DNA from 3 places in the Arthrobacter sp. UNCCL28 genome. Region 2 is predicted to be linked to each of the others. Evidence: riboswitches for the same ligand, from Rfam matches in the RefSeq annotation. Region 2 holds a riboswitch; each other region holds the start of a gene.

Region 1 (5,031 bases), on a different contig from region 2:
TCGGCCAGCCGCATACCCGCCGATATGCCCGGCGAGTCCAGCGGCAGCCAGCACGGCTCCTTCAAGCCAGCGGTCCGCCGTCGTCATTACCGGCAGGATCGCAAGCGCAGCCGTACTTAGCAGCGTCGTCAGGAGAAGCATGACCGGTCCTTGGATGCGCAGGCGGGTAGTCGAGGCCATGAGGGCAAGGGCGATGAAGTTCGCCGGCAAAGGATCCACGACACTGCGGAGCAGCACGAAGAACAGGGCATAAAGCGACGTCCACGCCACCGCACCAAGCACACGCCCCGCAAGTCCGGTTCCGGGAGCCATCCGGTCCCGTCCTGGCCGAAGCTCCCTGACCGGAAAACGTCCGGGGCGAAGGTCTCGGGTCAGCCGCGCCATGCCCCGCAGGTCGGCAAGCGCGGTTCGTACGACGTCGACACTTGAGTTGGGGTCATCGGTCCAGTCGACCGGGACTTCATGAATGCGTAAACCACAACGTTCGGCGATGACGAGGAGCTCGGTGTCAAAAAACCAGCCGTCGTCCTTGGTATGCGGGAGGAGAAGGTGCGCAACGTCCGCGCGGACGGCTTTGAAGCCGCACTGGGCATCGGAAATGCGTGTGCCCAGGACGGTGCGGAGCAGGGCGTTGTAGCTGCGGGAGGTGAATTCGCGGCCACCACTGCGGACCACGCGCGAGTCAGGTGCCAGGCGCGTGCCGACAGCCAGGTCAGAGTGGCCTGAAAGCAGCGGCGCAAGGAGGGGTGCCAAGGCGGACAAGTCGGTGGACAGATCCGCTTCCATATAGGCCAGCACGGGTGACGGTGAGGACTGCCAGAGGCGGCGGAGGGCGTTACCGCGCCCTCTTTCCTGGAACCGGACCACCCGCAGTTCCGGAAGTTCCCGTGCCAGGCGTTCGGCGATCCTTAAGGTGTTGTCCGTGCTGGAGTTGTCAGCGACCGTGATCCGGAAGGTGTGCGGAAAAGTGCCGGAGAGATGGCCGTGAAGCGTGCGGAGGTTCTTCTCCAGGTGCGCTTCCTCATTGAACACGGGGACGGTGAGATCGAGGACGGGGACGCCGGCCCCGGTGTCCACGGGGGAGCGCCTGGGCAACTGTGGGTTCTCCGGCCTTACGTTCGGGAGTTCCGGCTGCGAAGCAGGCAACGCCCCGCCACCGAAGCGCGCGGAGTGGAACCGTCGTGGGGGAGCGCTGGTGGTTGGATTTGTGAGCGTCATATCTCCAGCATGGGCTGGCCGATTATGAGGGCTTTAGGCGGAAGCTGTGACGTCACTGTGAGCTACGGCGGTCACCTGTGAAATGCAAAGACCGCGCCGGTTCCCGCCGTTCGCTCCAGTGGGGACTGGTGCGATCGGCGGCAACCGGCGCGGTCTTCAAACTGCCTGGTTTAGTACCAGTTGTTGGCCAAGTGGAAGGCCAGGGCGGCCGACGGGGATCCGTAGCGCTCCTTGATGTAGTTCAGGCCCCATTTGATCTGGGTCTGGTAGTTGGTCTGCCAGTCAGCACCGGCAGAGGCCATTTTGGAAGCAGGCAGGGACTGGACGATGCCGTACGCGCCGCTGGAAGCGTTCGTGGCAGTGGTCTTCCAGTTGGATTCCTTCTCCCACAAGGTGTTCAGGGCAGTCATTTCGCCGGCGCTCCAGCCGTAGCTGCCCAGGATGCTTGCGGCGTAGGCCTTGGCAGCGGCGGGGTCATCCACGGCTTTCGGGGCTGCAGCAGCGGCTTCGGCGGCGGCCTTTTCGGCGGCAGCAGCGGCGTCGGCGGCCTGCTTGGCTGCAGCGTCAGCAGCTGCCTTCTCCGCAGCGGCTTGGTCGGCGGCGGCCTTTTCGGCGGCAGCCTTTTCAGCAGCAGCCTGATCGGCGGCAGCCTTTTCAGCAGCGGCCTTGTCCACGGCGGCCCGGTCGGCAGCGCCCTTTGCGGCGGCTGCGTCCAAGGAAGCGGAGATTTCGGCTGTCTTGTTGGTGCTGACCTGGGCAGCTGCCTGGGTCTCTGCAACGCGGCTGGCCTCAGGGAGGTTCAGGGTGGCGTTGGCAGCAGTACCGAGCGATGCGACGCCCAACGCGGCGGCCACGACGCCGGCAAAAACCGACATGCGGTGGCCGGACTTACCTTGGCGGGCAGCGTTCTTGAGGACGGTTTGCGACTTGGTCAACGGTGCGTTGTGCTCATCGCGGTGACGCGCGGAAGGGCGCGTCTGATCGTTAAATTCAGACATGTGTGATTACCTCTCAGCGCCTGCGGAGTTAGCTGTCGGGTTCGGATGAGGTCATCCGGCCGCGCATGTCGCTGCGGCTTCACCCCAAGGGCCCGGCATGATGCCTGGGCCCGGAGACTCTGGGTCCCCCGTCTCTGCCTCGGAGTAAGAACGGACTCCGGGAAGTGGCAGAGCTCGGCGCATCCCGGATGCGGGCCAGTTGGGGCGACCCACCCTTTCGACGGTACAGGAGGAATTCGCAGAAGTCACATTTAGGTAACAGAGATCACGACGCCGGTGAGTCGCCTTGCCGTGTTCGTTACATCTCTTCGGTGGTGACGGTAGGTAGCCGCAGGGCGAATTCGGTTCGACCCGGACGCGACGTGACCTCCACGCTACCGCCGTGCGCTTCCACGATGGATTCCACGATCGACAACCCCAGCCCCGACGTCCCTTCAGACCCCGATCTCGCGGCATCCGCCCGGGCAAAGCGGGAGAAGATCCGGCCTTGGAAATCCTCTGGAATGCCCGGCCCGTTGTCTGTCACGGTCACCACTGCGCTGCCATCGGCGGACAGCATGACGGCCGTAACCACGGTAGTGCCGGCATCGGTGTGTTTGCGGGCATTGGACAAAAGATTGGCCAGGACCTGGTGCAGCTGGGTGGAGTCGCCGCGGACCGTGACGGGTTCGTCCGGCAGTTGCAGTTGCCATATGTGGTCCGGCGCCATGACCTTCTCGTCACTGACCGTTTCGATCACCAACTGGGTGAGGTCCACATCGGTAACCTTGACCGGTTGGCCCTCGTCCAACCTGGCGAGCAGCAGGAGATCCTCCACCAGCGTTGTCATCCGCTCTGACTGGCTTTGCACGCGGGCCAGGGATTTGCGGCCGTCGTCAGTGAAGCTTTCGGTCATCCTCAGCAGTTCGGTGTAACCGCGGATGGCAGTGAGCGGCGTCCGGAGCTCGTGTGAGGCGTCCGCGACGAACTGGCGTACCTTGGTTTCGCTTTCCTGGCGGGCTTCCAAAGCGCTGGAGACGTTGTTCAGCATCAGGTTCAGGGCATGGCCTACGCTGCCCACTTCCGTTCCGGGATGGGCGGCCGACGGCGGTACGCGCACCGCAAGTGCCACTTCACCGGCGTCGAGCGGAAGACGTGAAACCTTGGTGGCCACCTCGGAGAGCTGCTCCAGAGGCCGCATGGTCCGGCGGATGATGACGGTGCCGGCGAGGCCGATGACCACCAGTCCGCCCAGCGAGACCAACACCATTGTCCAGACCAGTGAGGCCTCGGCGCTCTGTTTGTCCGCGAGAGGCAGGCCCGTGACGATCACGTCGCCATAGGGGGCGACCGCCACCAGCCGATAGTCCCCGTTGGAGAGGGAACGATCCACCGGATCACCGCTCTTGGGCAGCGCCAACAGCACTTGCTCATCCGCGGGGGACAGTGCAACACGGTTGCCTTGGGCGTCAATGAGCCCTGAACTGCGGACAGTGGACCCGTCGATCCTGGCGTTGAGCGTTCCGGCGGCCTGCCCCCTGGCCTCCAGCGGGTCCGGCTTCCCCGAAGGTGAGGAGGGAAAGTTCGACGGCGGCCTGCCGAAGTCATTCGCGCGGCTGGACGCCTGCTCGAGCTGCCTGTCGAGCTGCTTGTTGAACACCATGTCCATGGAGGCGTAGCTGACCACACCTACCGCCCCGCAGATAGCGACCAGCAGTGCCATCGCCACCAGGACCAGCCGGGTACGCAAATGCCACGTGGAGGGGTTCAGCCAGCTGCGGCCGGATTTTCTGGCCACTCCTGAAAGTGTGCTCAACGCCTAGTCCGCGGGCTTGATGACGTAGCCGGCGCCGCGAATGGTGTGGATCATCGGCGGATGGTTGGCTTCGATTTTCTTGCGAAGGTATGAAATGTAGAGCTCCACGATGTTGGCTTGCCCACCGAAGTCGTAATCCCACACGCGGTCCAGGATCTGGGCTTTGCTGATGACCCGTTTGGGGTTCTCCATGAGGTAGCGCAGAAGCTCGAACTGGGTTGCCGTGAGGGGAATGTCCTCGCCGGCGCGGGTAACTTCGCGGGTGTCCACGTTCAGGGTGAGGTCACCCACCACCAGCTCCGCGGTGTCCATGGCAGCGACGCCCGAACGCTGGACCAGCCGGTGGAGTCGCAGGAGGACTTCTTCCATGCTGAAAGGTTTGGTGACGTAGTCATCGCCGCCGGCAGCCAATCCGACGATCCTGTCCTGCACGGCATCCTTGGCGGTGAGGAAGAGGGCGGGCACTTCGGGAGCGAAGGCGCGGATGCGGTTGAGGACCTCCACGCCGTCAAAACCGGGCAGCATGACATCAAGGACCAGGACGTCCGGCCGGAAATCCTTGGCCAGCTTCACGGCCTCGGGACCATCGCCGGCAACGGACACAGACCAACCGGCCATGCGCAGTCCCATGCTCATGAGTTCGGCGAGGCTGGGTTCGTCATCCACCACCAAGGCGCGGATCGGAGAACCATCAGGGTGGGAGAGTTGGGGCAGGTTGTTGGTCATGGAGTGCGAGGAGGCCATGGGACAACTCTCCGTTCTGCTGGTTAGCCAGCGCTTTGCCCGTCCTGTGAGGATGCTGTGAAGTCAACACTAGCGAGGTGGGAGTCAGCGTGTCCGAAACGCTTGGCAATCCTGTTTCTACGGCTTGTAGCAGATTTTTGTCCGGATTTTTCGGAAGTCGGCCGTCCACGATTGGACAACAAGTGTTTCAGATCGTGAGATTCCGCAGCCGGGCTGTTCCCGGGAATGTCAGTGCACATGATGCCCCATTGGCCGAAGAATGTTCACTGGATTGCG
Region 2 (5,031 bases):
TTCGTCTCCGAACTTGTCACCGACGAATACTTGCCCAACGCCGTGGCGCTCAACAGTGCATCCTTCAACGTCGCGCGGATGATCGGACCGGCCGTCTCCGGCGTCCTCACGGTGGTGGTGGGTCCCGGCTGGGTCTTCCTGATCAACACCGTCTCATTTGTCGCCATGCTCTGGGCACTGAAGCTCATCCCGGTGTCCTCGCTCCGGATCCAGCCCCGCGCCGCCGCGGGCAAAGGGCGGATCCGGGAGGGCCTCCGCTACGTCCGCAACAGACCCGATATCCAAGTTGTCCTGGTGGCCATCTTCATCGTGGGCACCTTCGGGCTGAACTTCCCCCTCTTCATCGCAGCCATGGTGGGTACTCAGTTCGGCATGGACGCCGGAGCATTCGGACTCCTGAACTCCGTCATGGCCATCGGATCCGTGACAGGTGCCCTGCTGGCCGCCCGACGCGGACGGCCCCGCTTGAGGTTGATCTTCGCGGCGGCAGGTGGTTTCGGTGTCGCCAGCGCCTTGGCAGCACTGGCTCCCAACGCCGTGCTCTTTGGCCTGGCCCTGATTCCTTGCGGTCTGTTCGCCCTGACATTGATCACCAGTGCCAACGGCTATGTCCAATCCACCACCGAGGCTGTCATGCGGGGGCGCGTCATGTCCTTGTACATGGCCATCTTCATGGGCGGTACTCCCATCGGAGCACCGTTGGTGGGATGGGTGGCCAACGTTGGCGGGCCTCGATGGTCCGTCGGCGTCGCTGCGCTGGCCGGCGTCAGCACCGCCGTCGTGGGTTTGGTCTGGATCATCCGCGCAAAGCAGCTGCGCCTCCGCTTTGATCGCCGTGCGCGCGGACTCAAGCATTTCCGGGTGGAGTCGCTGCTGGCCCGTCCCGTCACCGAGGAGGACGACGACGGCGTGGGCCGGCAGGGCGGATAAGGCGCCTTAAACGGCGGCGGCGTCGTCCGGAATACCTCCGAACGACGCCGACCAGCAGTCTGTGGTCCTACTTCTTCAGTTCGCCAACCACGTAGTCGATGCTGGCAAGCAGGGCTGAAACGTCGTCGGGTTCAATGGCGACAAACGTGGCAATGCGCAGCTGGTTGCGGCCAAGCTTGCGGTAAGGCTCCGTGTCCACCACACCGTTGGCACGCAGGACCTTGGCAATGGCTGCGGCATCAATGGAGTCGTCGAAGTCGATGGTGGCGATGACATTGGAGCGGTCTTCGGCATTGGTGACAAACGGCGTCGCGTACTCCGATGCCTCAGCCCAGGAGTAGATGCGGTTGGCCGAGTCCGCAGTGCGCTTGCTGGCGAAGTCCAGGCCGCCGTTGCTGTTGAGCCACTGCACCTGGGCGTCCAGAGTCACCAGGGTGGACAACGAAGGAGTGTTGTACGTCTGGTTGAGCTTGGAGTTGTCAATGGCGGTCTGCAGGTCCAGGAAGTCCGGGATCCAGCGGCCGGACGCCTTGATCCGTGCAGCGCGCTCCAGGGCGGCCGGGGAGAACAGCCCCAGCCAGAGACCACCGTCTGAGGCGAAGTTCTTCTGCGGGGCGAAGTAGTAGACGTCGGACTCGGCGACGTCCACGTCCAACCCGCCTGCAGCGGAGGTGGCATCGACCAGGACCAGGGAGCCTTCGTCGGCGCCCTGGACCCGCTTGACGGGAGCGGCCACGCCCGTGGAGGTCTCATTCTGGGGCCAGGCGTAGACGTCGACTCCGGCCTCGGCTTGGGACACCGGACGGGTGCCCGGCTCGGCCTTGATGATCGAGGAAGCATCCAGGAAGGGAGCCTTGTTGGTGGCGGCAGCAAACTTCGAACCGAACTCACCGAAGGAAAGGTGCTGTGCTTTCTTCTCGACCAGGCCGAAGGCGGCGACATCCCAGAAGGCCGTGGAACCGCCGACGCCGAGGACAACTTCATAGCCCTCGGGCGCACGGAAGAACTGGCTGAGTCCTTCGCGGACCGAACCCACGAGGTTCTTGACCGGAGCCTGGCGGTGGGACGTGCCCAGGATGGTGGACGACGCGGCAGACAGGGCCTCGATCTGTTCGGGACGGACCTTGGACGGTCCGGCACCGAAGCGTCCATCCTTGGGCAGCAGATCGGCGGGAATGGTGATGCTGTTGTCGCTCACGTGTGGCTCCAATGGGTATCGGCTAGAGATGGGTCGTGGCAGGTGGCATCAACTGCCCCTTCGACACCCCAATTCTGCCTGACCCGGTGCGACGGCAGGAACCTGTGGCCGTCATAGTCCGCCACGTGGAACGCCGGCAAACCATATGCGACCGGAATTATCCAGAGTAATTCCAAATAAGCTAGGCTAGGGGTTGGCGTTCAAGGGGCGGCGGTGCACTCCGCCTACCCCGGCAGGGGACGCTGTACGGTGGAGATTACGCAAGGAACTGCGTTCGAGGAGAGCTGAGCTGGATGACGGATCTGATCGATACCACTGAGATGTATCTTCGGACCATTTTGGAGCTTGAAGAAGAAAACATCGTGGCTCTCAGGGCCCGCATCGCCGAACGGCTGCGGCACTCCGGACCCACGGTTTCCCAGACCATCGGACGCATGGAGCGCGATGGCCTGGTGATTGTCTCCAACGACCGCCACCTCGAACTGACCGAGGTTGGGCGGAAGCGCGCCACCGAGGTCATGCGCAAGCACCGCCTCGCGGAGCGGCTCCTGGCTGACGTCATTGGCTTGGACTGGGCTTATGTCCATGACGAAGCATGTCGCTGGGAGCACGTGATGAGCGAGCGCGTGGAGCGCCGCCTGTACGAACTCCTGGAACACCCCACAGAATCCCCGTACGGCAACCCCATCCCGGGCCTGGAAGCGCTCGGCGGTCTTGCCACCCAGCCATTCCCCCGCGTGGACGTCAACCTCCTGCAGGCCATGGAGGGTTACGCGGCCAACTCCCGGGTAGCGGTCACCCGCTTGGCGGAGCCCATCCAGGTTGAGCCTGAGCTTCTTACCCAGTTGGACGAAGGCGGAATCCGGCCCGGCGCCGCGGTCTCGCTGGAACGTGTGGGGGAGTACATTTCCGTCCGCGTCCCAGGCATTGAAGGTGCCCTGGAGCTTCCACCTGAGGTTGCGGCACACGTCTTCGTCTCTGTTGGCTGAGACAACCCTGCCTTGCTGCACGGTGGCATATCTCACTTTTGAACGCCCGGCGCGCATGTGACCTGCGGTTTTCCGGGATTAGTGATAAGGGGTTGCCGCCCGCATGCCCGTTCCTGTTGATAACGAATTTATTACTGCGGGCCTTAATCCCCTATAGTTATCTACTAGCGCTGATACCAAAGCGTTACCTGTTCCGGAGCCGAGCTCTGCCAGCGGAACAGGTGTGCCATCCACCACTGGCAGAGGCGGGGGAACCACAAGCGGCTGTCTAAAGAAGCAGCCTTGGGGTGAAGTCCGCAGCAGAAGTGCCCATTAACGCATGTACCTCCTGGGATACCTGTGTGCCGTGAGCGCTTCGTGCGGGCCGGGTCTTGAAACTCTCTGACCCGAATCCGACAGCTAACTTCGCAGGCTTTTTAGAGAGGAATAGAGTTTGACAACGCAGAACGTCAGGGGCCGTCGCCGCGCGTCGGGCCCCGCTGCTGAGCTGCGGCCAGCCCGCGTCGTATCGGAGATCCGGCCACGCGACACCGAACGCCAGGTTCGCCGCCGTAAGAGCCCGTTGCGCCAGGTTGCCGACTTCGCTGCAGCCAGTGGCGTCGGGCAAAAGGCCGGAGTTGCGCTTGCCGCCACCGGCCTGGCCTTGACTGTCGGTCTGCCGGCCACAAGCCCCGTCATGGCCACCTCGGAGTCAGGCCAGACCGAGTCTGCCCTGGCAGTATCCGGTGGCAGCCAGCCGGAGGTCTCCGCGGCCGCATCGGCCAAAATCGACTTCAGCCGGGCAGCGGTTGCCACGGCTGCCGACCCCGACGGCAAGTTGAAGCAACTGCTCAGCGCCCAGTCCGCGGGCAGCATCCAGCGTGCCTCCTCTGCAGGCACCATGGCCAGCCCCCTCGACACGCTGACCACAGCGTCACCGTTCGGCTACCGCGTCAGTCCCCTCACGGGAGGCTCCGGTGACTTCCACCGCGGCCAGGACTTTGTGGCGCAGTGCGGCACGGCCGTCCATGCAGCGGCATCCGGCAAGGTCACCTTCGCCGGATGGCACGAGTACGGCGGAGGCAACCGCGTGGTCATCGACCACGGCAACGGCCTCGAGACCACGTACAACCACCTGTCGTCCTTCACCGTCAAGGTGGGCCAGACGGTCACCCGCGGCGACACCGTGGCGCTCAGCGGTACCACTGGCGCCTCCACCGGTTGCCACCTCCACTTTGAAGTACAGGTCAACGGCGAAGTTGTTGACCCCATGGGCTGGCTTTAGTCCATTTGATGGTCGTCTCTCGCATTCGTGACACGCCTCGTGACCTGAATGTGACATTCGCGTTCAACTGTTGTACCGTACAAAGCGCATCGGCTTTTTAGGGGGCCGGTGCACTTGAGTGGATTGCCTAGCTCTGCCACTACTCAAGGTCCGTTCGCATAAATCGTCTGGCAGGGGCGGGGGAACCACTTCTGGTCTTCGTGAGAAGACCTTGGGGTTAAGTCGCAAAAGCTTCCTTGAAGCAGCGCGGCCGGATGACTCCCATCCGAATCCGACAGCTCACCTCGCAGGCATTGGGAGAGGCTACCTACGTGTCATCACGCACTACCCCTGCGCGCCATCGCGCTGAATCGGTTCGTACGAACCCCTTGAACTCGCTTTCCAAGGCTGTTTCATCCAACGCCGGTACCGTCGGCCGCCAGGCTGTCGTCCTGGCAGCAGCCTCAGGTCTCGTCCTCAGCGTTGGTCTGCCGGCCCAGGCAGCAGACACCGATGTTTCAAAGTCGGAAGCCTCCAGCACCCAGCAGATGGTCACCACTGCGGTAGTCACCGCGGAGCCCACGGCAACCGTCTCCTTCGAAAGCCCCGTAGTGGCCACGAAGGAAGCTCCCAAGGTTGTCCAGCGCGCTTCCCAGACCACCGGACGCACC
Region 3 (5,031 bases), on a different contig from region 2:
CGTTCCTCGGTTATCCGGTGACCTGGACTGCCACGGCAGCCATGGCATTGTTCCTTGCCTGGAGCCTCGTGGGGCTGGGCAGGGCGCTGCGGTATTCCCGCAAGCCCTCCCGGGACCGGGTTTTCCCTGAACCGCATCTCCCAGACCCGCGGCTTCCTGGAACCGCCGGGGACAGAGGCAGCTGCAGACCGGACCATGGGGTTCAATAGCGGTATGGCCCTGACCTCACCCTCCGACGTGTGGCCCGTGGTGCACGAGGAACGTCGCGCACTGATCCGGGATCTCGAACCACTTCAGCCCTTCCAATGGAAGACGCCATCCCTTTGCCCCGGCTGGGACGTCCATGACGTCCTGGCGCACGTGATCGACAGTGCCAAGACCACCCGGCTGGGCTTCATCCGCCGCATGATTGCCGCCCGGATGGATTTCGACCGCGACAACGCCGTGGGAGTTGAGCGCGAACGGACCCTTGACCCCGGCACCACATTGGTCCGGTTCCAGGCAGTGGTTTCCCGCACTTCCGGACCCCCGGCAGGTCTGGCTACCCGGCTGGTGGAAGCGTTCGTCCACGGCGAAGACATTCGGCGTCCGTTGGGGCTGCGCCGACACTACCCGGCGGCGCACGTGGCCACGGCCCTGGGATACCAAGTGCGGACCAGCACCAAGATGGGCGGAGGCAAGGAAGTGGCCGAGGGCTGGCGCCTGGTGGCCACTGACGCGGCTTTCGATCACGGAGAGGGCCCGGCGGTTGAAGGACCAGCCATAGCCCTGCTGCTTGCCGTGTCCGGCCGCCCGATCGGGATGAACGAGCTCAGCGGCCCCGGCGCTCCGGTATTCCTGCAGCGGCAGGCTTGATGAAAACGCACGCAACTGCGGAGGCTTTGCTCTCTGCCGACGTCGAGGCTTTGGGCCTGAAGGGGCGGATCCTCTGGGCCAAGGGAACACCGACTCCCGGGTCCGGGCTTGATGCAGGCACCGGACCGGTGTCCAGTCCCGACGAGCCCGCATACATCCTGATCCATGGGATTGGAGTTTCGCACCGGTACTTGGCCCGGCTCCACACCGTCCTGGCAGCGGGTGCACCCACGTACTCGCTGGACCTGCCCGGATTCGCGGGGACCCCGAAGCCCGGGAGGCAGCTCTCCGTGGAGGACTACGGCGCTTTCATCGCCGGGGCCTTGGCATCCTGCGGCATCAGTTCCTACGTATTGGTGGGGCACTCCATGGGCGTGCAGTTTGCCATCGAAGCGGCGCTGCACTCGCCTGAGCAGGCACGGCAGGTGGTGCTCATGGGGCCGGTGGTGGATTCCCGGCACAAGAACGTTCGCCGGCAGTCCTTGGCGCTCTTCCTGGACGGACTGCTCCGCGAGAGCGCGTCGTCCAATTGGATTGTGATCTCCGATTACTTCAAGTGTGGTCCGCGGTGGTACCTCACGGAGCTTCCGGTCATGATGGGCTACCCCACGGAGAAGCGGCTGACCGGCATCAAGGTGCCCGTCCTGATCCTGCGGGGAAGCCGCGACCACGTAGCTGGGCCGGAGTGGTCGCTCCGGCTTTCCAGGGCAGTTGCGCAGGGGCGATTGGTGGAGATTCCCGGCGTCGGCCATGTGGCCCAACACATGCGACCCAAAGCCGTGGCCGACGCCATCCGGAGTTTCGTCGCCGCCACAACGCCGCACCGCTAAGCGCTGACGCTCTAACGCTCAAATGCGCTGACGCGCTAATGCACTAACGCACGACGCCGGCGCCTGGCTTTGGCCTGCTTGTTGAGTCCGCTCCTCCCGGCTAGGCTGGCAAAGCAAGCGCATTAGTAAGTTTGCTTACGAAAGGGCTGATTGTGACTGATAAAGACTCAAATGAGGAAACCCAGGGCTTCGGAGCAACCGGCGCTACAGGGCCGTTCGACACGACCGCCGACGCCGACAGCATCCACGAGGATCCCGACATGCGCCAGGACGAGGACGACGATCCCGCCGCCTCTGCCAACCCCGATCCCCTCGATGGGAACGTCACCGGCCTGGAACCCGGCGGTGGAGTGCCGCCGGGAGAAACCCCGCCGGCCGAGGGCAGCATGAGCAGCGATCAAGGACACGAAGAGTAACGCTCCGCCTCGGCTGAACGGCCAGGCTGAAAGTCCAAGCTGAACGTCCATGCAGGCCAGCTAAGCGGGTCGGCTGCGCAGCCCCGGCAGGCAGGCTACGGCAACCTCAGGATCTCCCCGAGGTCGTACGCAACCGGCTCTTCCAGCTGTGAGTAGGTGCAGCTTTCGGGGGTCCGGTCCGGCCGCCACCTGCGGAACTGGGTGGTGTGCCGGAACCTGTCCCCTTCCATGTAGTCGTAGGCCACCTCGATGACCAGTTCGGGACGCAACGGCACAAAGGAGAAATCCTTGCCTCCGCTCCACCGGCTTTGGGCGCCGGGCATCCTGGACCCCGCAGCCCCCTCACCCTGGCTGGCCCACTCGCCCCACGGGTGCTCGCTGAGGTCCACCTGGTAAGGCTCAAGCTCTGCCACCAGGCTTTCCCTCCTCGCCATGGGGAAGGAGGCAACCACCCCGACGTGCTGGAGTTTGCCGGCGTCGTTATAAAGACCCAACAGCATGGACCCCACGACCTTAGCGGTCTTGTGCCACCTGAATCCGGCCACCACGCAGTCGGCGGTGCGCTCGTGCTTGGTCTTGAACATCACGCGCTTGTTGGGCTGGTATGTCCCATCCAACGGCTTGGACAGGACGCCATCCAGGCCTGCGCCTTCCAATTGCACGAACCACTCCTGCGCACGCTCCAGGTCCGTGACTGCGGGAGTGACGTAAACGGGCGGCTCTGCTGCCTTGAGCGCACGCTCAAGGACGGCGCGACGCTCCGAGAACGGCCTGCCCATCAGATCGTCGTCGCCGAGGGCAAGGATGTCGAACGCAACCATCGACGCCGGAGTCTTTTCGGCCAGCATCCTCACCCGGCTGTCCGCGGGATGGATCCGTTGCTGCAGGACCTCGAACTCAAGCCGGTTGCCCTCGATCAGGACAATCTCGCCGTCGATCACGCATTTGTCCGGGAGGTTCTTCCGCAGGGCTTCCACCAGTTCAGGGAAGTAGCGGGTCATGGGCTTCTCGTTGCGGCTGCCCAGGACGATTTCATCCCCGTCCTTGAAGACGATGGTCCTGAAGCCGTCCCATTTGGGCTCGTAGTGCCCAACGTCCGGGATGGCGGGGACGGATTTGGCAAGCATGGGCGAGACGGGTGGCATCACGGGCAGGTCCATAAACAATGTCTACCTGCCGGTGCACGCCGAAGCTAGTCTTAGGCGATGGATATCTTGGCCGTGTTGGCGGCCGTACTTGGAGTTCCCGCCCTCCTGGCCGTGGCCTGGTACTGGGTTTCCCGGCAGAACCGCCGGGGTGTCAGGCGTGCCGCAGCCGGCGGGATGCTGGGAATCGCCGACGAGATCTTCCGACCGGAAACGCATCAGGCCCACCAGATCCAAAGGATCCAGCACGAACTCCCGGCGCCCGCTCCGGCCCCGAAGCCTAAGGGCTAAGGCCCTCCCGCCAGCAGAGACCTACCGGCCGTTATATTAATGTGACTTTACTTTCCTGCTCATGTACCGTCGTAGGGCGACCCGTATCTCCGCTGGGCCGCTTCCGGAATGACGCCGAGCTCTGCCGCACTCCGGAATCCGCCAGACCCGCGGCAGAGGCGGGGGACCCACAAGTTCCCGGACTTTTCCAAGTCCTTGGGGTGAAGCCGCTACTGCGGCCGGACGGCCTCGTCCGAACCCGACAGCTAACCTCGAAGGCGTTGAGAGGCAACCACCATGTCCCCAACCATGGATCAGCCGCGCCGCGCCCGAATTGACGGCGAGCGCACCAAGCCAACCGGACGCCGTCGGGCCCAACCCAGCGGATCCGATATCAGCCTGCAGCCGGATTCCGGCACGCCCAGGACTGCCGCACCCGAAATTTCAGGCACGACGCCGGACGCCCCCGCTGCGGCGGCGCCTACCATCGCGACGCCCACCACGCGTGCGGCTGCGCGTGCAGCCGAGCGGGAACGGGCCGCGCAAGCAGAAGCCCGCGTATCCACCACGCCCGGGCCTCCGACGGCCGCCATTCCGATCGTCCAGGCTCCCAAGCAGCCGGCAAACCCCCAACCCACCACACCGGAGCCGGCCACAGCCGCCATTCCCATCGTCGAGGCTTCCGGGCAGCCGGCAAACCCCCAACCCACCACACCGGAGCCGGCCACAGCCGCCATTCCCATCGTCCAGGCTTCCGGGCAGCCGGCAAACCCCCTGCCCACCACACCGGAACCGGCCACAGCCGCCATTCCACTGGTGTCCGCAGATCCGGCGCCTGAAGCCACCCCCGAATCCCACACAGCGCCTGCACCCGTCTCGGCTGCACCTGCTTTGCAGGCTCGCGCCACATCCCCGGCACGGGTTGCTGCGGCAGCCACGGCATCGGCATCCCTGGCAAGCCGAAAGGATGTCAGGGAACAGTCCGGCGTCACCACTGGTTCACGCTCCGGGCAGGGTTCGCGCTCCGGGCAGAGTTCACGATCAGGGCTGGGCGGGTCCCCGCTTGGCCGGGAGCCCCAGGCAGTCCTGCAGAAGGCGGCTTCGGTCAAGCACATGAGCCAGCGCATGGCCGTAGTGGCAGGCGCGCTCGGCCTGGTCCTGACGGCCGGCACTGTGGGGCAGGCCCTTGAGTTGCCGTTCTTCGGCCAGGAGGCGCCCGCCCAGGAAGCCAGCGGTGCCGACAGGAATTCGGGTTCCGCATCACCAGCCCCCAGTGCTTCCTACTCCAGGGCATCTTCTCCGTCTGCCTCAGCTGCTGCGACGTCAGCGGCCGGCCAACCGGCCACGGTTCCGGAGGCACCTGCGCCAGTGTCGCCGTCGTCCGTTCCCACGCCTAAGGTTTCCTTGGCTGACCCCGTCTGGGTCCCATCCGCAGTGCCGGCGACCATCGCTGCGGCACCGGGCACCAGTCAGGTACCCACGCCCTCGGCGCCTGCACCGGCACCGTCCGACGTG

The links. A riboswitch is a leader RNA that binds a small molecule or an ion and turns the genes downstream of it on or off. The one in region 2 is predicted to bind cyclic di-AMP.
Region 1: another riboswitch for cyclic di-AMP. It lies ahead of BLQ01_RS16280 (aggregation-promoting factor C-terminal-like domain-containing protein); the one in region 2 lies ahead of BLQ01_RS08460 (M23 family metallopeptidase).
Region 3: another riboswitch for cyclic di-AMP. It lies ahead of BLQ01_RS17735 (hypothetical protein); the one in region 2 lies ahead of BLQ01_RS08460 (M23 family metallopeptidase).

The regions. Positions count from the first base shown of each region.
Region 1 covers NZ_FMWE01000006.1:101,699-106,729, reverse strand. The annotation lists gene BLQ01_RS16285 (glycosyltransferase) at 1-1,218, opposite strand, end outside; gene BLQ01_RS16280 (aggregation-promoting factor C-terminal-like domain-containing protein) at 1,389-2,216, opposite strand; cyclic di-AMP (ydaO/yuaA leader) riboswitch at 2,220-2,406, opposite strand; gene BLQ01_RS16275 (sensor histidine kinase) at 2,515-4,011, opposite strand; gene BLQ01_RS16270 (response regulator transcription factor) at 4,015-4,755, opposite strand.
Region 2 covers NZ_FMWE01000002.1:857,599-862,629, reverse strand. The annotation lists gene BLQ01_RS08475 (MFS transporter) at 1-930, shown strand, start outside; gene serC (phosphoserine transaminase) at 998-2,128, opposite strand; gene BLQ01_RS08465 (iron-dependent transcriptional repressor DtxR) at 2,422-3,117, shown strand; cyclic di-AMP (ydaO/yuaA leader) riboswitch at 3,305-3,546, shown strand; gene BLQ01_RS08460 (M23 family metallopeptidase) at 3,551-4,381, shown strand; cyclic di-AMP (ydaO/yuaA leader) riboswitch at 4,520-4,688, shown strand; gene BLQ01_RS08455 (C40 family peptidase) at 4,693-5,031, shown strand, end outside.
Region 3 covers NZ_FMWE01000007.1:123,350-128,380, forward strand. The annotation lists gene BLQ01_RS17710 (maleylpyruvate isomerase family mycothiol-dependent enzyme) at 196-855, shown strand; gene BLQ01_RS17715 (alpha/beta fold hydrolase) at 855-1,685, shown strand; gene BLQ01_RS17720 (DUF6480 family protein) at 1,838-2,101, shown strand; gene BLQ01_RS17725 (ATP-dependent DNA ligase) at 2,197-3,261, opposite strand; gene BLQ01_RS17730 (hypothetical protein) at 3,307-3,537, shown strand; cyclic di-AMP (ydaO/yuaA leader) riboswitch at 3,667-3,811, shown strand; gene BLQ01_RS17735 (hypothetical protein) at 3,814-5,031, shown strand, end outside.